Regions from separate parts of the Streptomyces sp. NPDC048018 genome, predicted to be linked through region 2. Evidence: riboswitches for the same ligand, from Rfam matches in the RefSeq annotation. Region 2 holds a riboswitch; each other region holds the start of a gene.
The links. Region 2 has a riboswitch for cyclic di-AMP ahead of ACGF1Z_RS29085 (transglycosylase family protein). Riboswitches for the same ligand answer to the same signal wherever they lie in the genome.

Region 1 (2,189 bases), on a different contig from region 2:
GCGAGGTTGGCGTACCGGAAGCCCGCGTCCTCCGGCAGCCGGTCGGCGAGCAGGACCGCGAACCGGTCCGCCCAGCCGACGTAGGCCCCGTCCGGACCGGGATCTCCCACGCCCTCGGTGAAGCTGTCACCGATCGCCGCGTACGACCCGAATGCGTTCTTGTCTGTTGATCTCGAATCGTCTGCCACGGGAGCACATTTTTCCCCTCCTGGTGTGACCTACGCGACCGTAAGGAGGGGTTGACGTCGGGTGACATATGCCACCGATAAAGATTCTCCCAAGCCGGAATACGCCGGAGGTCCGGCACAGGGGTACCGGGCCTCCGGGGTGTCGGCGTCACCGACGCGGTACTGACGTGATGTCAGATGCTCACGCCGTGCTGGCGCAGGGCGGCCACCGGGTCGATGTCGGAGCCGTAGTCCGGACCGGTCCGCATCTCGAAGTGCAGGTGCGGGCCGGTGACGTTGCCGGTCGCGCCGGAGAGGCCGATCTCCTGGCCGCCGGTGACGGTCTGGCCGGCGGAGACGGAGATCGAGGAGAGGTGGGCGTACTGCGAGAAGGTGCCGTCGGCGTGCTGGATGACGACCTGGTTGCCGTACGCGCCGCCGTCGCCGGCGGAGTAGACGGTGCCGGGGCCGACCGCGTGGACGGTGGTGCCGGTGGAGGCGACGAAGTCGATGCCGGTGTGGTAGCCGGAGGACCACATCGCGCCGGCGGTCTTGTAGGCGGTGCCGACGCCGGCGCCCGCGATCGGGGCGACCCAGCCGGAGGAGGAGGGCGTACCGGCCGAGGAGGACGACGACGAGGAGCTCGCGGCCGGGGCCGGGGCCGAGCTGCGCTCGCTGCTGCGCGAGGCGCGGGTCGCGTCGCCGGAACCCTTCTGGGCGTGCTCGGCGGCCGCCTTCGGGTGGTGCGTGGCCTTGGCGGTGTTCTTGGCGCCGAGGGTGAGCTTCATGCCCGGCAGGATCAGCGACGGGTCGCCGCCGACGACCTGGCGGTTGTCGCGGTAGAGCTTCTGCCAGCCGCCGGCGAGGTGGTGCTCGGTGGCGATCTTGGACAGGTAGTCGCCGCGGACGACGGTGTACGACTTGGGGGCCGAGGCCGGGGCCTTGGCCGGGGTCACGGCGGCGGGCGCCACGACGGCGACGGCCTGCTGCGGAGTGACGGCCGGGGCGGCCTGCTCGGCGGCGTGCGCGCCGGTGGCGCCGATGAGCGGGAGGGCGACGACGGCCCCTCCGGCTCCGGCGGCCACGAACCCGCGGGTGATCGGGTTGGCCTTGGGGCGGCGGTGCTTACCCTTCACGGGCATGGCGAATTCCTCTCCGTCGCCTGCGAGGTGAGCTGTCGGGTTCGGACGGGAGATGTCCGGCCGCTGTTCGCGACTTCACCCCGAGCCGTCCTTCATCGAGGGATCGGCGTGGTACCTGGGTCCCCCGCTCCTGCCGCGTACGGGTGGGTGCGGACTCCGGTCGGCGGCAGGATTAGGCGGTCCGTCCGGATTGAGCGCGACGCTAGACGAGCGGGGCCGACGGGAACAAGCCACCGTTTTTCCGCCAGTGCCGATCCCGGGAATTGCGGCCGGAATCACGGTCACCCTCCGTGGATGACGGTCCCTCGATTTCCCTTTCCGGAAGGGAATTTGGAAAAGACGATCAGGCACGGTCCGTCACGTCTATGACGCTGCTCACGCCCCGGAGCTCATCTCCCAAGGAATCAGGGCGCGTTACCGCTAAACCCTCAATTCGGACAGAACACCCATTCCCTCCCGAGGGGGTGCGTGCGGGGCCTCCCACCTGGATGATTGCCCCAGGAACCGATCTCGAGACCAGGAGCAACCGTGACGCAAGCGACGACCGAGCCCGAGCTCACCGGCGTACGCAACTTCCGCGATGTGGGCGGGCTGCCGACCGTGGACGGCCGGTCCGTGCGCCCCGGACGCCTCTTCCGCAGCGGCCACCTGGCGCACGCCACGCCCGAGGACGCCTCGTTCCTCGCCTCCCTCGGCCTGCACACCGTCTTCGACTTCCGCAACGACGCCGACCGGATCTTCGAGGGGGACGACGTCGCCCTGCCGGGCGTCCGGAACGTGAACATACCCCTGAGCGATCCCGCCGACGGGAAGGAGTTCTGGCAGATGGTGCGCCAGGGCGACCTGACGCAGCTGCGCGGGCTCCTCGCCGACGGCAAGG
Region 2 (2,189 bases):
GGACGGCACGAGCATCTCCTTCTGGGATGTGACGCTGGTTGTGACGCATGCGGCAAGGTCTCGTTCGCCTTGCGGCAAGAGCCTAACCGGCTCGGGGGCTCCAGCCGGCCGGGCGCCCGCCCCCTGGGACGAAAAAGGACCCAAGGGCATGCATCCGGGGAGGAAAGACCCCAGATCTACTGGAGGGTAACCGCAGGGAGCGGAGAAACCCCGGCCCGGAGCGCACGGGGGAAGGGCACTCCGGGCCGGGGTGGTCATCACCGCGGGAGGGTCGGCAGGCTCACTTGAGGTGGAGCTGCTGGCCCGGGTAGATCAGGTCGGCGTTCTCGACGACGCCCTTGTTCAGCTGGAAGAGCTTCTCCCAGCCGCCCTTGACGCCGTGCGCCTGGGCGATCTTGCTGAGGGTGTCACCGGTGACGACCTTGTACTCGCCGTCGCCCTTCTTGACCTTCTTGCCGGTCGGGGTGGTGACGGTCTTCTTGGACTCGCTCTTCTTCGGCGCCTGGCGCTGCTCGCTGCGGGTCGCCGGCTGCTCGGTGGAGCGCTTCGACGCGGCGGGCTTCGGGGCCGCCTCGGCCGAACCGCCGTCGTACGAGGCGCCGGACAGGCCCACGCCGCAGCTCGGCCACGCGCCCTTGCCCTGGCCTGCGAGGACCTTCTCGGCGACGGCGATCTGCTGGGACTTGGAGGCCTGGTCGGCGCTCGGGGCGTAGGCGGTGCCGCCGTACGCGGCCCAGGTGGAGGCCGAGAACTGCAGGCCGCCGTAGAAGCCGTTGCCGGTGTTGATGGACCAGTTGCCGCCGGACTCGCACTGGGCGACGGCGTCCCACTCGGAGGCGGTGGCGGCCGAGGCCGTGCCGGCGGTCATCAGCGGGGCCGCGACGGCGACGCCGGCGACACCGGCCAGCGCGACGATGCGGGTGGCCTTGGCGGCACGACGGTGTTTGCCCTTGCCGGAAAGCAGCATGGAAGTTCTCCCTCACCGACGCCTACGAGGTGAGCTGTCGGGTTCGGGCGAGTGAGTTGCCCGGCCGCGTGACCTTGCACGCGACTTCACCCCAAGCCGGTCGTCGGCCGTCTGTCTCAACGGCCGGGGCCGGCACTTACCTTGGGTCCCCCGGTCCTGCCTTCGGCGCTTGCGCGACGACTGTTCCCTCCGTCCGGCGGCAGGATTCGGCGTGCCGGTCGGCGGGGCCCGCGGTGGCGAGCGGTCACGACCGTAGACATAGAGCCGGGGGAAGTTCAAAGACCCTCAAGACGGAAAAATCGCCCCTACTTGCACACCGTCAGGAGGTGTTTGCGCAGGTGAGGGGCGATTCGAGCAAAGTTTGCGGACGTGACACGCCCGTTCGGGAAGAGAGACTCATGTCTCACTGAGACAGAACGGACATTCAGCCCGAACTACTGCTGGGATTCCGTCAGTCCGAGGTCGAGCTCAAGGCTCTGACCAGGAAGGATGAGGTCGGGGTCGGAGCCGACGGTCTTCTTGTTGGCGCCATAGAGGGCGCTCCAGCCGCCCGTGAGCCCGTTCTCCTCCGCAATGCCCGACAGACTGTCACCCGGCTGAACGGTGTATTCATCCGGCTTGCCCGTGGTGTCCGAATCGCCCTTCGCCTTACCGTCGGTCACGCCACCCGTCGCCTCGCCACCCGGAGCGGCGTGTCGCCCGGAATCGGTGGAGGTGTCCGAGTTGCCCGGCTGTTCTGGCGCGGCGTCACCCCGGTGCTTGCCGGTGCCGGGCGCGGTCGCGCCGGGCGTACCGGGGGCGACCGGCGTCGTGGACACATCGGGCGTACCGGGCGTCACGGACGTACCGGGCGTCGCGGGAGAGGTGGAGGTCCCGGGCGTCGAGGGCGCGGGAGCGGTGGGGGTCGCGGGGGTCGCCGAGGTGGCGGGGGCCGTGGGCGCGGTGGGGGCCGTGGAGGGCTTCCCGCTCTCCTGGCCGGAGCCGGCGGGCAGGCCGTCGGTGCGGTTGGACTCGGGGACGGGACCCGTCGGCTTCCTGGGCGTCACGCCCGGGCCCGGGTCCACCGCGGGCGCCTTGCCGTCGTTCTTCAGGCCGGCGATCGGCGCGCAGGTGGCCCACTGGGTGTCGCCCGCGGCGAGCGCCCGGTCGGCGACGGCGATCTGCTGGGCACGGCTCGCGAGGTCGGCGCTCGGCGCGTAGGCCAGGCCGCCGTGCCGCTCCC
Region 3 (2,189 bases), on a different contig from region 2:
GGGAATGCGCATGTCCGACCTCCGCTTTTGTCCGCGCGAATCCAGATCGAGCGGCGCCTGTCCGGCGACTCTATTGCAGGACGCCGGAATTTCCGATGCCGCCCGATGGAAAGGGACGCAAAAAAGCCCCGGCTCGCTGCGAGCCGGGGCTTTTGCGCGGGAGGCGACCGTCAGACGTCCACGCCGCGGGAGCGGAGGTAGCTGAGCGGGTTGATGTCCGTGCCGTAGTCGGCGCCGGTGCGGGCCTCGAAGTGGAGGTGCGGGCCGGTGGAGTTGCCGGAGGAGCCGGAGATGCCGATCCGCTCGCCCGGGGTGACCTTCTGGCCGACGGAGACCTGGATCGCGGAGAGGTGCCCGTACTGCGTGTACGTGCCGTCGTTCATCCGGATCACGATGTTGTTGCCGTACGCGCCGCCCCAGCCGGCCTCGACGACGGTGCCGGAGCCGACGGAGACGACCGTGGTGCCGTAGGCGGCGTGGAAGTCGATGCCGGTGTGGCTGCCGGAGGACCAGAGCGAGCCGCCGGTCTTGTAGCCGGTGCTCACGTAGGAGCCGGAGACGGGGAGCTGGAAGGACGCCAGGCGCTTGCGCTCGGCCTCGCGGGCGGCGCGCTCCTTGGCGGCCCGGATCTCCTTGGCGCGGGCCTCGGCCTTGCGCTTCGCCTCGGCGGCGGCCCTGGCGCGGGCGGCGGCCTCGTAGGCCTCCTTCTCCTGCGCGGCGGCCTGGGCGTCGACCCGCTGGGCGAGGGACTCCTCGGTGATCACCTGGGTGAGGCCGGTGTCCTCGACGGAGGGCTGCTCCGTGTCGGCGGCGAGCGCCGGGGAGGCGAGGGTGCCGATGACGCCTGCGGTGGCGATGGTCGCCACGCCGGCGACGCCCGCGCCACGGCGCGCCAGACGGCTCGGACCACGATGCTTCCCGGTGGCACGGGTGAACGCCATGTAGTGGCTGATCCTTTCCTTCCCTCTCGCCTACCGGGTTAGCTGACGGGTTCGGAGCAGGAAGGTCTCCTACGGGCCCCTCCGCGTGGCGCGAAGGCGTCCGATTCACCCCAGGGACTGCGTGTGGGTCCCCGGCTCCCCAGGCTCGCGCCTCAGGGGGACTCGGCGATGACTGTCCGTTGCCGCGGGTGCGGCGTCGTGCATGTGGCCGGACAGCCGGACCGACGCTAGGCCGATCTTCTGTCAATCACCAAACAGAGCCGCGTTTTTGTAAGGCATGCCACAGGTCATTCAGCAACAGCAACCATCAATACGGACAAAGGGGAGGACCCCGGCGAACCAGGTCGCCGGGGTCCTCCTCCGTGCGTGACGGCGGCTCAGTCAGCCGGTGACGACCCTCACTTCACCGATGCCCAGGGCGCGCACCGGCTCCTCGATCTGCGAAGCGTCCCCGACCAGGACGGTGACGAGGCGGTCCACCGGGAAGGCGTTGACCACCGCGGCGGTCGCCTCCACGGTGCCCGTCTCGGCGAGACGCGCGTACAACTGCGCCTGGAAGTCGTCCGGGAGGTGCTGCTCGACCTGGTCGGCCAGGGTGCCCGCGACGGAGGCGGCCGTCTCGTACTTGAGCGGGGCGACGCCCACGAGGTTCTGCACGGCGACGTCGCGCTCGGCGTCCGTCAGGCCCTCGGCGGCGAGCGTGCGCAGCACCTTCCACAGGTCGCCAAGTGCCGGACCGGTGTTGGGGGTGTCGACGGAGCCGCTGATGGCGAGCATCGAGGCGCCGTGGCCCTCGCCGTCGGAGCGCAGCACCTGGCCGAAGGCACGCACCCCGTAGGTGTAGCCCTTCTCCTCGCGCAGGACGCGGTCCAGACGGGAGGTGAGGGTGCCGCCGAGGCAGTACGTGCCGAGCACCTGGGCCGGCCACACACGGTCGTGCCGGTCGGCGCCGACGCGGCCGATGAGCAGCTGCGTCTGGACGGCACCCGGGCGGTCCACGATGACGACCCGGCCGGTGTCGTCGGCGGTGATGGGCGGCATCGGGCGCGGCGCCGCCGGGGCACCCGTCCAGCCGCCCAGGGTCTCGTCGAGCACCTTGTCGAGCTCGACGCCGGTGAGGTCGCCGACGACCACGGCGGTGGCCGCGGCCGGCCGTACGTGCGCGTCGTAGAAGGCGCGGACGGCGGCGGCGTCGATCGCCTCGACGGTCTCCTCGGTGCCCTGGCGCGGCCGGGACATGCGCGCGGC
Region 4 (2,189 bases), on a different contig from region 2:
GGCAGCCGTCCAGCAGGACAACGGGCGCGGCATGGTCATCATCCGCTGGCTCGCCGCGGAGGCGGGCGGCCGCCTCTCGGTCGAGCCGACGCCCGAGGGCGGCAAGACGGTCTGGATCCGACTGCCCTGGACGGCCGTGGCGCTGACGCCCCGGTAGAGCGGCTCCGGCCCGCCGCGGCGAGCCCGCTCCGCCCGGTCGGCGTCGCACCGGGCCCGTATGGGGCGACCGTACCGCCCGGCGGCCCGGTCGGCCATCCGACCGGCGCCGCCCTCCGCGGGGGCGGGGCCGACCGGTCTCCCGGGGCCGGCCCCGCGGAGGGCGGCGCCGTCCCCGCGACCCCGGGGACGGGGGGCGCGGGGCGGCCGGGGGACGGGCGCCGGGTGGGGCGGCCCGCGGCGCCCTCGCGTGGCGGCCCTTCGCGGGGCGCGGGACGGCGGGGTCCGCTGGTCAGCGGACGCGGCCGTACAGCACCTTCGACGTCCAGATCCGGTCGAGCTTCACCCAGGAGCCGGTCTTCGGGGAGTGCCAGATCTTGTTGTTACCCGCGTAGATTCCGACGTGGTAGACCCTTCCGCCGGAATGGAAGAAGACGAGGTCCCCCTTCTGGCGGCTGGACGCCGTGATGTGACGCGTCTTGTTGTACTGCTGCTGCGCGGTGCGGGGCAGTGTCTTGCCCGCCTTCTTGTACGAGTAGAGCGTGAGGCCCGAGCAGTCGAACCTGCTGGGCCCAGCGGCCCCGTACTTGTAAGGCGATCCCTTCTTCGAGGCGGCGATGCCCAGAGCCGTGTTGGCGTACGAGCTCGCGGCCTGGGCCTCCGGCGCCGCTCCTGGGGCGAGCAGCGTGCCGCCGACGGCGGCGAGGGTGAGAGCCGAGACGGCTCCGGCCCGGGACAGCAGGGACGGGACATGAATCTGCGCAGTCATGCGCAACCCTTCGTCAGCCGCCTGTGAAGGATGACCTGTCGGGTTCGGGCAGGCGAAGATGCCCGGCCGCGGCTGCGGCTTCACCCCGAGGGACGTCACCCTTGCGGGCACGTCCCGTGTTGCTCGGGTCCTCCACTCCTGCCGATCCACTCCTGTCGACCAGACGTCCGGGACAGCGGCAGGACTCGGCGTCCGCCCGGACCGCCCCGCCTCGGGTGGCGGGGGCTTGTCGTCGACAGGGATCTTGACTCACAGTCGGGTAGAAATCCGAGCTGAAACAGCGATATGTGAGGCTCCTCACGACTGATCCATTCGAGTGGACAGTCAGGTTTCGTGATCTTCGGAGGTTTGCCCGACGAGCCGTTCACCAGCGATGGAATGCCCGATTCCGCTAAATGTGTAGACCTGTTGCGCAACTCGCCTGAGCTCTATGTCGATTCGTCGACTACGCCGAACGGGGGAGCGATTCTGCGGCTCGTGTGCCCCGAGTGGACCTCGACACGACACGCCGCACTGTCAACTCGACGACTCTTCGGGGACGGTGACGCGCCCTGAGCGCCGCTCTCCGTCCAACACCCTTAGCGCACGCGCCAATGTGGCCGCGTGGACCTCGCTCTCGCCTCGCACATGCATGAGCGTCACGGCGTCCCGGAGTGCCGTCGCGCGCCCGACCAGGGCCTGAGCGGCCCTCAGGGCCCCATAGGTATGCGATGTCCTGGATGGATTGATCCTTCCGAGGAGGTCGACGACTTCGAGGTACGCGTCCACGAACTCACCCTCGGCGCGGGTCAGCGCGGGCAGCGGCGGCAACTCCGGGACCATCGGGTCTCACCTCTCGCCGACGGTGCCCGCGGACGAGCGACGGCTCTTCACCACGTGGTCCACCAGCCCGTACGTCACGGCCCCCGCCGCGTCGAGCACGGTGGTCCGGTCGATGTCGGCGTCGATCCGGTCGAGATCCTGCCCGGTGTGCTCCGCGAGCAGTCCGGCCACCAGCGCGCGCTGACGCAGCAATTCCCGCGCGTGGATGTCGAGATCGCTGGGCTGTCCGTGCAACGGCTCGTCGAGCGTGGGCTGCTGGAGGACGATCCTGGCCCCCGGCAGGGCGAGCCGGCGCCCCGGCGAGCCGGCCGTGAGCAGCACCGCGGCGGGGCCGACCGCCTGGCCCAGGCAGATGGTCTCCACCTCGCACGAGACGGTGCGGATCGTGTCGTAGATCGAGGTCATCGCGCTGATCGAACCGCCGGGGGAGTTGATGTAGAGG

Region 1: linked by a shared signal. The riboswitch ahead of ACGF1Z_RS04915 (peptidoglycan DD-metalloendopeptidase family protein) and the one ahead of ACGF1Z_RS29085 (transglycosylase family protein) in region 2 are both predicted to bind cyclic di-AMP.
Region 3: linked by a shared signal. The riboswitch ahead of ACGF1Z_RS26355 (M23 family metallopeptidase) and the one ahead of ACGF1Z_RS29085 (transglycosylase family protein) in region 2 are both predicted to bind cyclic di-AMP.
Region 4: linked by a shared signal. The riboswitch ahead of ACGF1Z_RS15215 (C40 family peptidase) and the one ahead of ACGF1Z_RS29085 (transglycosylase family protein) in region 2 are both predicted to bind cyclic di-AMP.

What each region holds. Positions count from the first base shown of each region.
Region 1 is NZ_JBIDBK010000001.1:1,102,296-1,104,484, forward strand. It holds gene ACGF1Z_RS04910 (SGNH/GDSL hydrolase family protein) at 1-188, opposite strand, end outside; gene ACGF1Z_RS04915 (peptidoglycan DD-metalloendopeptidase family protein) at 362-1,309, opposite strand; cyclic di-AMP (ydaO/yuaA leader) riboswitch at 1,314-1,465, opposite strand; gene ACGF1Z_RS04920 (tyrosine-protein phosphatase) at 1,838-2,189, shown strand, end outside.
Region 2 is NZ_JBIDBK010000009.1:46,977-49,165, forward strand. It holds gene eno (phosphopyruvate hydratase) at 1-15, opposite strand, end outside; gene ACGF1Z_RS29085 (transglycosylase family protein) at 281-967, opposite strand; cyclic di-AMP (ydaO/yuaA leader) riboswitch at 972-1,145, opposite strand; gene ACGF1Z_RS29090 (transglycosylase family protein) at 1,402-2,189, opposite strand, start outside.
Region 3 is NZ_JBIDBK010000007.1:118,728-120,916, reverse strand. It holds gene ACGF1Z_RS26360 (GntR family transcriptional regulator) at 1-12, opposite strand, end outside; gene ACGF1Z_RS26355 (M23 family metallopeptidase) at 171-941, opposite strand; cyclic di-AMP (ydaO/yuaA leader) riboswitch at 954-1,119, opposite strand; gene ACGF1Z_RS26350 (M16 family metallopeptidase) at 1,323-2,189, opposite strand, start outside.
Region 4 is NZ_JBIDBK010000003.1:891,350-893,538, reverse strand. It holds gene ACGF1Z_RS15220 (ATP-binding protein) at 1-157, shown strand, start outside; gene ACGF1Z_RS15215 (C40 family peptidase) at 449-925, opposite strand; cyclic di-AMP (ydaO/yuaA leader) riboswitch at 929-1,126, opposite strand; gene ACGF1Z_RS15210 (hypothetical protein) at 1,442-1,747, opposite strand; gene ACGF1Z_RS15205 (ATP-dependent Clp protease proteolytic subunit) at 1,754-2,189, opposite strand, start outside.